Pleurocapsa sp. PCC 7327: one gene and its partners. The protein of the gene in region 3 binds, or shares a complex with, the protein of the main gene of each other region. Links are inferred from orthologs where the notes say so. Each region holds a gene or a part of one and is shown on either strand. Other genes may lie near its edges.

The links. The genes of interacting proteins can lie anywhere in the genome.
Region 1: the proteins of ndhC (region 3) and PLE7327_RS21710 are in contact, whole or in part, in a cryo-EM structure (PDB 6ZJN), measured with the Thermus thermophilus proteins. The link is inferred for Pleurocapsa sp. PCC 7327 from one-to-one orthologs. Residues at the interface, in WP_096411116.1 of Thermus thermophilus: Glu45, Ser46, Asn48, Pro50, Ala51, Gly52, Glu53; in WP_223903221.1 of Thermus thermophilus: Met26, Thr27, Asn29, Gly31, Pro32, His34.
Region 2: the proteins of ndhC (region 3) and nuoH are in contact, whole or in part, in a cryo-EM structure (PDB 6KHJ), measured with the Thermosynechococcus vestitus proteins. The link is inferred for Pleurocapsa sp. PCC 7327 from one-to-one orthologs. Residues at the interface, in WP_126986108.1 of Thermosynechococcus vestitus: Gly6, Tyr7, Glu8, Tyr9, Phe10, Gly12, Phe13, Leu14, Ile16, Cys17, Ser18, Pro21, Ala24, Leu25, Ala27, Ser28, Leu31, Arg32, Pro33, Ser35, Arg40, Leu41, Thr42, Thr43, Tyr44, Glu45, Ile51, Gly53, Ala54, Trp55; in WP_126985484.1 of Thermosynechococcus vestitus: Gln8, Lys26, Trp29, Leu30, Pro33, Met34, Met37, Leu38, Leu83, Ile84, Phe85, Lys86, Glu87, Asp88, Val89, Leu90, Pro91, Ala92, Thr100, Ala104, Val107, Ile108, Phe111, Leu112, Tyr114, Ile115, Ile125, Ser126, Leu128, Phe133.

The regions. Positions count from the first base shown.
Region 1 is NC_019689.1:4,820,269-4,823,433, forward strand. Bases 1-2,827 are described here. They hold PLE7327_RS21710 (NAD(P)H-quinone oxidoreductase subunit H), read left to right. Parts: upstream 1-735; coding sequence 736-1,920; downstream 1,921-2,827. Other genes in these bases: thiL (thiamine-phosphate kinase), read left to right, coding at 1-337; PLE7327_RS26795 (zinc ribbon domain-containing protein), read left to right, coding at 426-623; PLE7327_RS22945 (hypothetical protein), read left to right, coding at 2,123-2,581; PLE7327_RS21720 (succinate dehydrogenase/fumarate reductase iron-sulfur subunit), read right to left, coding at 2,806-2,827. Also shown: more of PLE7327_RS21720, read right to left, coding at 2,828-3,165.
Region 2 is NC_019689.1:971,138-974,328, reverse strand. What follows is about bases 339-3,191. They hold nuoH (NADH-quinone oxidoreductase subunit NuoH), read right to left. Parts: upstream 2,398-3,191; coding sequence 1,279-2,397; downstream 339-1,278. Other genes in these bases: PLE7327_RS04335 (ABC transporter permease), read right to left, coding at 2,608-3,191; ndhI (NAD(P)H-quinone oxidoreductase subunit I), read right to left, coding at 636-1,241; PLE7327_RS04350 (NADH-quinone oxidoreductase subunit J), read right to left, coding at 339-530. Outside these bases: more of PLE7327_RS04350, read right to left, coding at 1-338. UniProt on the Escherichia coli protein: NDH-1 shuttles electrons from NADH, via FMN and iron-sulfur (Fe-S) centers, to quinones in the respiratory chain. The immediate electron acceptor for the enzyme in this species is believed to be ubiquinone.
Region 3 is NC_019689.1:1,245,267-1,250,852, forward strand. Bases 27-2,811 are described here. They hold ndhC (photosynthetic/respiratory NAD(P)H-quinone oxidoreductase subunit C), read right to left. Parts: upstream 1,708-2,811; coding sequence 1,345-1,707; downstream 27-1,344. Other genes in these bases: PLE7327_RS05575 (NAD(P)H-quinone oxidoreductase subunit J), read right to left, coding at 27-499; ndhK (photosynthetic/respiratory NAD(P)H-quinone oxidoreductase subunit K), read right to left, coding at 492-1,247; PLE7327_RS05590 (MlaD family protein), read right to left, coding at 1,853-2,811. Also shown: more of PLE7327_RS05575, read right to left, coding at 1-26; more of PLE7327_RS05590, read right to left, coding at 2,812-3,259; PLE7327_RS05595 (ABC transporter ATP-binding protein), read right to left, coding at 3,310-4,095; bchI (magnesium chelatase ATPase subunit I), read right to left, coding at 4,164-5,243. UniProt on the Escherichia coli protein: NDH-1 shuttles electrons from NADH, via FMN and iron-sulfur (Fe-S) centers, to quinones in the respiratory chain. The immediate electron acceptor for the enzyme in this species is believed to be ubiquinone.

The DNA of each region.
Region 1 (3,165 bases), 3.6 Mb from region 3 along the record:
GGACAGTAGCGATGGGTTAGCCGATGCAGTCGTGCAGATTTGTCGTTGCAGTGGCGTTGGCGCTCGCATCGAGCGGCAGGCAATTCCTATCTCACCTGCTTTGCACCAGTTTGTTTCGCCAGAGCAAGCTTTAGAATGGATCTTGTATGGCGGAGAAGATTTTGAGTTGGTTTTGTGTCTTTCGCCCCAGTCAGCTCAAGACTTAGTAAACCGCTTGGGAACGGGAGCAGCTATTATTGGTACGATTACTGGCGAACCAACCGTCGAGCTAATCGATCGCAGTGGCAATTATGCCCCGCGACAGCTAACCTTATCAGAAGGCTTTCAGCATTTCTAAGACAATTCGGAGTTCGCAATAGCGATCGAAATTATCAAATAAGACGAGCAGCGCAAAACTTCCGTAGTTTTTAACCGGAAGCGGACATATTGATGCTGCAAGTAGGAAAGGTGAAAAATTTGTTTGCACCAATTGCGGTCATGTCGATGATGCCAATTGGCAAGCAGCTAGGAATATCAAAGCCAAAGCAGTAAATCAATATCGATTGCTGCTTAAAACAACAACAAAGGTACGGCAGGACTTGCCGAAACCCAGACAGTTAATACTTATAATGATTAAAAGATAATGATTAAAAGAGAGGTGCTGCCGTTCTGGTATCTTAAAAGCTTTTTCAAGCTGCCAGTTTTAGCAACCAAAGCACCTTACCAATTTTTTGATGAGGGGACATTTGCTGTAGTATGGCAAGAATTGAAACCAGAACCGAACCCATGGTACTTAACATGGGTCCCCACCATCCCTCAATGCACGGCGTACTTCGCTTGATCGTCACCCTCGACGGGGAAGACGTAATCGACTGCGAACCCGTCATCGGTTATCTCCATCGAGGGATGGAAAAAATTGCCGAAAATCGTACGAACGTCATGTACGTCCCCTACGTAAGTCGATGGGACTACGCGGCGGGGATGTTTAACGAGGCAATTACCGTTAATGCGCCAGAAAAATTAGCTGACATTCAAGTTCCCAAACGCGCCCAGTATATCCGCGTCATTATGTTGGAACTCAACCGCATTGCCAATCATCTGCTATGGTTGGGACCATTTTTGGCTGACGTAGGTGCTCAAACTCCTTTTTTCTACATCTTCCGCGAACGGGAGATGATTTATGACCTCTGGGAAGCGGCAAGCGGTTATCGGATGGTCAATAACAACTACTTCCGCATCGGTGGCGTGGCAGTAGATTTACCCTACGGTTGGGTTGATAAGTGCGAAGATTTCTGCAACTACTTCGAACCGAAAGTCGATGAGTACGAGAAGCTAATCACCAATAACCCTATTTTCCGTCGCCGCGTCGAAGGCGTAGGAACGATTAGCCGCGAAGAGGCAATTAACTGGGGACTTTCCGGTCCCATGTTACGGGCTTCCGGGGTGAAGTGGGATTTGCGTAAGGTTGACCACTACGAGTGCTACGATGACTTTGACTGGGAAGTTCAGTGGGAAACAGCTGGCGATTGTTATGCTCGCTATCTGGTACGGATTCGGGAAATGCGGGAGTCGGTAAAAATTATCCGTCAGGCACTTAAAGGACTTCCCGGCGGTCCTTACGAAAATCTGGAAGCGAAGCGGATGATGGAAGGGAAAAAGTCTCAGTGGAATGATTTCGATTACCAGTACATCGCCAAAAAAGTCGCACCGACTTTTAAAATTCCCAAGGGCGAACATTACGTCCGCCTCGAAAGCGGAAAAGGGGAATTAGGGATCTTTATTATTGGCAACGATGATGTCTTCCCCTGGCGTTGGAAAATTCGGGCAGCCGATTTCAACAACCTGCAAATTTTACCCCATATTCTTAAAGGAGTAAAAGTAGCAGATATTGTAGCGATTCTCGGCAGTATCGATATTATTATGGGTTCGGTGGATAGATAATCGGTGATTGGTGACTGGGTAGAATTTATCCTATTTTCTAGTAAATGACTTGTAGGGGCGAACAACCGTTCGCCCCTACTTTTCTTATCCCAAGCTCGCGTTAGAATAGCGTGAGGTTTAATGCTGTAACCAAGTCCAACTAGCGATGCCAATAAAAAATAGACAAACATCCTCAACCGAAAAGCCAGTTGGAGGCAACCATATGAACACTTTTTTATCAGGCGTCGCAGTTCTGCTGTCTGTAATCGCGCTAGCAGGCGCAGGCTTTGCACTCACTCAAATGTTCCAATTACAGCAGAGCTTTCGTGAACTCAACGACTTTGTGCAAAGCTCACCTACTGTTTCCGAAACTGAATCTGACCAACAGGCGAACACTGAAATTCAGCCCGGTCAGTTTGTGCAATACGCATTTAAAGATAGGGCACAAGTCGAACTATTGTCGGTCAAGCGGATTCAAAATCCAGATGACGGGCAGCGAAATATTGTCAATGTCCAAGTGCGGGTTCGTAACCTTAAGGGTGGTGTAACTCATATAATTTCGCCAGACCAAACAATAGCACGAAATCCTAAAACTAATGAACGTTACGAATCCTATGATTATGTGATTATGTGGTTGACAAGGCGGCAAGAGAACAGGCTCGGAGGGACGGTACGGAGATAGATCGTTCAGGCAGAATTGCTCGTTCCACTAGTTCCATTACAATGGGTTTAGTGAAGAGAGGATCATCTGTTGATGGTTATGTATGGCTACTCATTCCTGAGGAAGTCCAAATGATCGATCTGATAGTACCAAAGACGGCAATATTCGAGAAAGTACCTATTTCAGAATAAGGTCAAGCTTCGGTATTCGATCGATAGTTTAACTAAGGTTTTAACTAAGGTGATTTACTGCTCGCTTGCTTGAACGGCTTCAATGAGCGATCGCACTTCTTCGGTTCCTTCGGATGGCTCGAAATAGGTGGGAAACTTCCCGCGCGTTACCATTCGCAATCCCAAAGGCACAAGGCTCATTAGCCCTCGCAAATCGCGGAAATAATTTCCTACGACATATAAGCCAAACTTGCGCTCGTCTATCCAGCCGCCTTGCTTGACCAACTCTATCAACACCTTGCGGTGGCGAATCGAACGGCTGGCTTGGGCATTTTTACGCTCTAGGATTTCCTGCTTGATTTCGCCGATGCGATCCATCGGGGCGACATCCATAGGACAGACGGCATTGCACATATAGCAGCGCGTGCAGCCCCA
Region 2 (3,191 bases), 270 kb from region 3 along the record:
TCTTGAGGTTCTGGAATTATATCGCGACGGGCGAGAATAATTGCGCCGACCATTGCCATCAACAACAACACCGAAGCCAGCTCAAAGGGCAATAAGAAGTCGCTGAAGAAATGTTTGCCAATTTCTACGATCGTACTTTCAACCGCAGCAGACGAAGTGCCAGCTATCGACCAAGGAGTCACTAACACCATCGTCGCCAGCAGCGCAAATAAACCAAGACAAACTAGCGCCGTTGCTCCCTGGCGAATCCAACGTCTGGGGACGGCAATAAACTCTTCGCGCTTGTTGACCAGCATGATAGCAAAGATAATCAGCACGTTAATAGCGCCGACATAGATTAAAATTTGTGCGGCTGCTACAAAATCAGCATTGAGTAGGATATAGATACCAGCAATGCTAATGAATACGCCTGCTAATAAAAAGGCTGAATAGACGATATTGGATAAAAGCACTACACCCAAGGCAGCGCCAAGCATCATCACAGACAACAGACCAAATGAAACAATTTGAACGCCTTCAGCTAGATTCACAGTCTTTTATTCTCCTTAGTAGGAACGATTGTTGTTGGTTATTGGGCTATATAGAGCTAAAATTTCGCGTCTGGAACTAACCCCTAACCAACAACAAATCTACGATTAACTCACACCTTCTTTGTTAGATTCCATCTCTTTAACGATTTCCTCTGGGCGCTTGCCAGGTCTTTGACTTCCCGAAGGTAAATCGTGAGGTTCGAGGACTCCTTTAGGCAGATATGCCAACTCTCGTAGAGGAGTTACCATCGGATCTTGGGTAACTTTATATGGCAAGCGTCCGAGAGCCACGTTATCGTAGTTGAGTTCGTGGCGATCGTAGGAAGCGAGTTCATATTCTTCTGTCATAGAGAGGCAATTGGTGGGGCAGTATTCCACGCAGTTGCCGCAGAAGATACAAACGCCAAAATCGATGCTGTAGTGCTTGAGCTTTTTCTTCTTGACGCTCTTGTCGAATTCCCAATCTACTACGGGAAGGTTGATCGGGCAAACTCGGACACAGACTTCGCAGGAGATGCACTTGTCGAATTCAAAGTGGATTCTACCGCGAAAGCGTTCTGAAGGAATCAGTTTCTCATAGGGATACTGAACGGTTACAGGGCGGCGACGCATGTGGTCGAAAGTGACAGAAAGCCCTTCGCCGATGTATTTTGCTGCTTGCACGCTTTCTTTGGCGTATGCCTGGACTTGTTTGAGGATTTGGTTGAACATATCGTTTGTCCTTTGTCATTGGTCACTGATTCTCTATCTACCCTCCAAACGCAAAGGGAAAGGCGAGTTTGAGGGCAGCCGTCAAAAGTAAATTGGCTAGAGAAACTGGCAGGAGAAACTTCCAACCTAAATTGAGGAGTTGGTCGATGCGAACGCGGGGAACCGTCCAACGCACTAGAATGGCGAGGAAGATCAGGAAATAGGCTTTGAGAACCGTCATGGTAATTCCCAGAGAAGCCGTAACGATCTGCAACCAGGAACTGGTTTCGCTGACTCCCAACCAACTTGCCAAGCGATCGAGAGGAATGGGAAATTCCCAACCGCCAAGATAGAGAATGGCGAAGACCAGTGCAGAGAGAACGAGATTTACGTAAGAACCTACGTAAAATAGACCGAATTTCATGCCTGCGTATTCGGTTTGATAGCCAGCGACCAATTCTTCTTCAGCTTCGGGGAGATCGAAGGGCAAGCGTTCGCATTCTGCCAAAGCAGCAATCCAGAAGATGATAAACCCTATAGGCTGTCGCCAAATATTCCAGCCGAGAATTCCGTAGCCCGATTGCTGTTCCACAATGTCGATGGTGCTGAGACTGTTCGACATCATAGCGATCGCTAATACCGACAGGGCGAGGGGAATTTCATAACTGATTGACTGGGCGGCTGCTCTCAATCCCCCTAAGAGGGAGTATTTGTTATTCGAGGCATAGCCAGACATCAGCAAACCGATGGGAACGATGCTCGACAGAGCAATCCACAGGAATATGCCCACGTTGAGGTCGGTAATCACCAAATTCTGTCCGAACGGTACGATTAGATAGGACAGAAATACGGGCAGAACCACTAAAACGGGTCCCAAGGTGAACAACAAGGGATCGGATTTAGCTGGAATGACATCCTCTTTAAACACTAACTTGATCCCGTCTGCTACGGGCTGCAAGACGCCTAGCGGTCCAGCGTATTCGGGACCGATGCGCTGTTGAGCGGCAGCAGAGATTTTTCTCTCTAACCAAACGGCTACTAAAACCCCTACCGTTGCCCCGATAATCATTAAAAACATGGGTAGGGGCATCCAGATGGCTTTAGCAACACCAGCAGGGACTCCTAAGTCTATGAGAGATTTGATAAAACTTCCTTGTAGGTCAATTCCTGGGTTCATGCTTGCTTAGATAATAGAGCTTTAATACAGTTAGTTACTCAGTTAACCCGATTGGTATCTTGTCAAGACGTTTCTCAATGCCTAGTATATCGTTGTCTGGTTCTTAACTAGAGTAGATAGCTACAGAAGATCTGCTTATGGATGTGATAAGAATCTTTCTATGGAAAGTCAAGCGCGATCGCTGTGTTTAACTTTTCTAGGGTTTATATATCAACGACGTTGTAGAGTCAAAGAAGAAACTACCAAAGTTAAAGAAGCCAATAAAATCAAGGTGGATACTGCATTAATCGCAGGAGTGACGGCAAACTTAATCATGCCATAGACGTATAAAGGTAACGTTGTTGCTCCCACGCCGGCAGTAAAAAAGGCGATCGCGAAATCGTCTAAAGATAAGGTAAACGCCAATAAAGCCGCGCTCAAAATACCGGGGGCAATTAACGGTAGAATAACGTGCCGCATGGTTTGCCATTCATTGGCTCCTAAATCCCAGGCAGCTTCTTCTACAGAGGGTTCTAATTCTGCAATTTTTGCCCTGACCGTTACGACGACAAATGAGATATTAAAAGCAATATGACTGATGATAATGGTAGGTAATCCCAGTACTAAACGAATCCCTGTTAAATTTTCTAATAATTGAAAAACCAGACTGAAAAACACTAATAAAGAAATGCCCATGGCAATATCGGGAATAATAATAGGCAGCAAAACCAAACCTTCTAAAGCCGTTTGCCCGCGAAAGCGAAAGCGCTCTAATGCTAGGGCTAGCATAGTTCCTAAAAAGGTGGCAACGACCG
Region 3 (5,586 bases):
AATCCTTACGCAGAGGCCAGCCCACCCAATCTTCCGGCATCAAAATTCGCTTGAGATTCGGGTGTCCCTCATAGACAATGCCATACATATCGTAGCTTTCGCGTTCTTGCCAGTCGGCTCCTTTCCAAATCCAGTATACCGAAGGCACCCTAGGATTATCTCGCGGCAGAAAGACTTTTAGTCGAACTTCTTCAGGGCGATCGGCATCGTCACTGACCTTGATAAGATGATAAAAACTAACTAACTCTTTTCCGGGACCGAGATCGTAAGCGCCTTGGCACTGGAGATAGTTAAATCCGTAGGCATAGAGCGCGGTAGCAATAGGAATGAGAAACTCTGGCTCTACCTTGATTAGCTCGACTCCTAAATGATCTACCTCAAGCGCTGTATTCTCGAAGCCATTTTCCGTCAGCCAGCTAGAGATCTTACCCGCCTGGACAATTGCAGAGGCTTCTGGTGCTTCACCTGTCGGCTTATCTGACTGAGTTTCTTCAGCCACGGTTAACTTCCTCCTTTTGTTTCTGTGACGCTGCTAGAGCGGGTGGAACTGGCATTCCCATCGCTTCGGTCAACTCCAGCGGTGGCATTTCGCGAGTTCCAGCCCGGAGATATTTACCCGTCAGAATTGGCTCTACTACCTTCATACTGTGGGTAGTGCTATAGTAGCGATGGGTTTGCTGTGTTACCGCTGCTCTATCTTGAATCGAATCATTGGCAATTTTTTTGCGCAGCTTGATAATCGCGTCGATAATTGCTTCCGGACGAGGCGGGCAGCCAGGAATATAAACATCAACCGGAATCAGCTTATCGACTCCTCTGACTGCCGTCGTCGAGTCAACGCTAAACATTCCGCCCGTGATAGTGCAAGCTCCCATGGCGATGACATATTTCGGTTCTGGCATCTCTTCGTAGAGGCGAACCAGCGCTGGTGCCATTTTCATGGTAATCGTGCCTGCGGTGATAATCAAATCTGCTTGTCGGGGACTAGAACGGGGAACTAAACCAAAGCGGTCAAAATCAAACCGTGCGCCAATCAAGGCAGCAAATTCAATAAAACAACAGGCGGTTCCGTACAGTAAGGGCCAGAGGCTGGACAATCGCGCCCAGTTGTAGAGATCGTCTACAGTGGTTAAAATGACATTTTCCGACAGATCTTGCGTGACCTGAGTGCGATTAATTGGATTGAGGATTTTTTCTTTTTGCTGCTGCTCTAGGGCAGCTTCGTTGGTAGTTAAATTAGGACTCATAGTTTTCGATCGCTGTATCAAATAAGTGCTGGTAACGATTTCAGGATTCAGTTAACGGAACCAGCGAGTTAACCGATTACCGAACACCGAACTCCGGCTAAGACCATTCTAGAGCGCCTTTTCTCCAAGCATAGACAAGAGCGACGACCAGAATGGCAATAAAAATGAGCGCTTCGACGAAAGCGAGCAGTCCGAGACGATTAAAGGCAACTGCCCAAGGATATAAAAACACGGTTTCTACGTCAAAGACGACGAAAACCAGAGCAAACATGTAATAGCGAATATTGAACTGAATCCAAGCTCCTCCGATGGGTTCCATTCCAGATTCGTAGGTGGTACGTCGTTCTGGACCGCCACCGCTAGGTCGTAAAAGTTTTGACGCTGTTAGAGCTAGGATAGGAACTAGGCTGCAAGCTAGTAGGAAACCAAGTAAATATTCATACCCAGAAAGGACAAACACTGCGACCTTAATACTCCTCTTAACAAATAACCCTCAGCCGAGAAGACCTGCGTTATTTTTGTTACAGTTACCTATTATAAAGGTTTCGTTAAAGTTTCTTCTCTCAGAGAGTTTATCAAAGAAGTTATTAGCAATATAAAACCGTCTAATCCTCTGGTAACGATCCTTGCAACTGGAAGCTTGAAGGAGTTGGAAAAGCTTTCGACGATGGCTCGAAAAAAAGCTTAAAAGAGGCAGGGGATTGAAAAATATTTTTAGACATGAGTTCTAAATAGGGCAGTGGCGCTTTGGCATCATTACTGCTGACCGTAGTACTGTAAGGTTTGAGGCGTTGGGGCGATCTGCTCGTTCGTTCCGGTTCTTGTTTGACGATTCCTAGCGCTTGTGCCGTTTGAATCTGCCGCTCTAAATTCTGAGTTGAGGAGACTAGATTGCCCAGTCCGTTAACCAAGTTGCGCAGATTGTCTCGGAATGCCGGATCGCCAGTGAGATCGTCTAGGTCTGAAGTAATTTTCTGGGCATTTTCAAAGGTGGCTCTAGCCGAGTCCAAGGTGCGCTGCAATGTTAGGGCATTGGCAGGATCGTTGAGCATCCCAGAAAGTTCTCGCAGATTGGTTGATGTTGCGGCTGCATTAGCTACTAACGTTTCTAAGTTCTGTACGATTTTTTGAGTGTCAGAAGTAGCCAGTCCCGTATTTACCTGTTCTACCAACTTTTGTAGCTCTTGACTGGTGCGATCGATATTATTGAGGGTTGCGCTTAGATTGGTTCGATTCTCTTCGATCAAACTGTTCAAACTGTTTGCCAGTTCAGAAGTATTATTGAGCGTCCTCTGTAAAGTGCTGCGATTTTCTGCGAGTAAACTATTGGCGTTGTCGATAAACTGAGTTGTTTCATTGGCTGTTTTCGTCAGTGCCTCAGTTGTATCGGAAACGCCTTGAATTTCTCTGTTAACCGTCACAGACAAACGGGCTAAAACATCGCTTAGTTTGGCAATACGCTCGGCAGCTACAGAAGCGCTTTGGGCAGCACCAGTAATACTGTTAAAGAATTTTGGATCGGTATAAAGTTCGCTTAGACGAGCAAGATTTTCGAAAAGCTGAACGCCGGGATCGCCCTTGAGGCGATCGCCTTCACAAATAATTGCTTGGGAATTACAATCGGGACTAAGCGGATTGAAAGCCTGAGTATCCGAGGGAAGCGCTCCCAGGGGAGTGATGTCTACCGATGCTTCGCCGATTAATCCGTAGCGATTGGTTTGGATTCTCACCTGGCGGGGAAGAATGACGTTAGCCGAGGAAATTTCTAGAACGACATCAACATTCTTCAGCCCGGGGTTCATGGCAGCAATTTTGCCCACTGTCACGCCTCGATAGCGAACGGGAGCGCCGATTTGCAGACCGCTAACGTCACTAAATTCAGCGATGAATTGGTAGTTCCGTTGACCGAATCCCCCACCCCGCAGCCAAATAGCCAGTCCGCCAAATAATACTAATCCCAACAGGGCAAATAATCCAACCGTGCCTTCTCGAACCGTTCGCGATCGCAGCATCTGTATTCCTCACTTTGTCTCAACATCAAAGGTTTTATGACTACACTAGCTCAATCGATGACTTTGATCGGACCGCGAACGCTAGCGCTAAAAAATTGCCGTACCATGGGGTGATCGGTGGTATCGATTTCCCCACAGCTTCCTTGCCATTGAATTTTCCCGTCATAGAGAAACACAATGCGATCGGCGGTGCGGCGAATCGTACTCTGCTGATGTGTCACCATCACGTAGGTATCGCATCCTCCCGGACTGCGTTGCAGGTGACGGACTAAATCTTCGATAACGGTTGAAGCAATGGGATCGAGACCTGCGGTAGGTTCGTCGTAGAGGAGAACTTCGGGGTTATCCTGAGGGTTTTCGGGATTGGACATAATTGCCCTAGCAAAGCTTACTCGTTTGCGCATCCCGCCAGACAGTTCGGCAGGGTAGCGATCGCCAATGCCGCGTAACCCCACCACTTCGAGTTTTTCCTCGACCAGTTCCCGAATTTTCTCGCCAGGGAGCTTGGAGTGTTGATAGAGAAAAAAACCAACGTTCTCTTCGACGGTTAGGGAATCGAATAAGGCTGCCTGCTGAAACACCAAAGAGATGCGGAGACTATCCTCTTCATCTTCGATTAATCCTAGCCGCCGTTTGCCCTTGATATAGATTTCGCCCGAATCGATGGGAATCAAGCCAGCGATCGCCCGTAGGACTGTCGACTTGCCCGTTCCAGAAGGACCGATAATAACCAGTGCTTCCCCTCGATAGATACTCAAGTCTATGTGGTCAAGAATCACCTTGTCGCCAAACGACTTGCAAACCCCTCTCAGTTCGATCAAAGGCTCTTGTGTCATGTGTCTTGAGTTAGCAGTCCTTAGTCAAGCATAGCGAATGACTAGAGACTAATAACTATAACCGATGGCTAGTTTTCTTCTGACACTTCCAAACCGAATACCCGATTGAAGGCTTTTTCGACTTTATAGCCGGATTCGATCGACTCCAGGGGGTCTTTGCGCAGTCGGTGCCGCAGAGCCAAGGTAATTACCCGACGAATATCGTCTACCGTCACGGTCGTGCGCCCTTCAAAGGCTGCTAGGGCTTTAGCGGCGCGATTGGTGACGATATCTCCTCTCAAGCCATCGACATCGAGAGCGGAACAAACTTCGGAAATTTTAATGCGCAAATCGTAATCGATTTCGACTTGGGGCAGAAGTTTTTGAGCGTTAATAATCTTCTCTTGCAGCGCTTCTTGTTCGGGTTGGTATTTTTCGCAGAATTTTTGGGGATTGCTGTCAAATTCGGAGCGCTGCTCGACGATTTGCACTCTCAGCGCGGGTTCTTTGACGGTGTGAATTTCGGCGTGCATGCCAAAGCGATCGAGCAACTGAGGTCGCAATTCTCCTTCTTCTGGGTTGCCGGAACCTACCAGCACGAAACGGGCGGGGTGGCGAATGGAAATTCCTTCTCGTTCGACGGTATTCCAACCGCTAGCGGCAGAATCCAATAAAACGTCTACGAGGTGATCGTCGAGCAAGTTGACTTCATCGACGTAGAGAATGCCTCGATTAGCTTTTGCCAGCAGTCCGGGTTCAAAGGCTTTCACCCCTTCGGAGAGGGCTTTTTCAATGTCGATCGTGCCGCAAACTCTATCTTCAGTGGCTCCTAGAGGCAAGTCAACCATGGGAACTTTCTTTTTGACAATTTGTAGGGGAATTTGTTTCTCTAGTTGCTCCCGAACGCGATCGCTCATTAGATCGGGATCGTAGGGATCGGAATTGAAGGGATCGTCGGCGACGACTTCAATTTCTGGCAATAAATCGGCTAAGGCCCGAATTGTCGTCGATTTGCCAGTGCCGCGATCGCCCATAATCATTACCCCGCCAATTTTCGGATCGATTACATTGAGGATGAGAGCGAGTTTCATTTCTTCTTGACCTACAATCGCGGTGAAGGGGAAAATTACGCGACGAGTCTTTGGAGGTGCTTGGAGGGTTGCAGTCATATCTGGTTTAGTTGTGTCAGTTGAAATTTATACGAAAAATTTGTTCGATGAGAGCAATTCTTTTAGTCAGTGTCTCTCATTGTGCCATAGGACTCATCGGGTCATTCGATTTTGGATCAAAGGATTCTGGATCAAAGGATTGACCCTACGAATAAATCCGCTTGCTCTGTGACATCCAGGAATTATTGTTCAAAAGTGCAAGGTACTTCGTCAAAATTGAGATTCAAAATTTTTGAACCGCTCTCTGCCTTATGTTCGGTTAGACTCAGATCCGATCTCGCACCTTTGGCATCAACGCCTAGAACTAAAGTTCTAGGCTCAAAGCTCAACTCGATTAAAATCG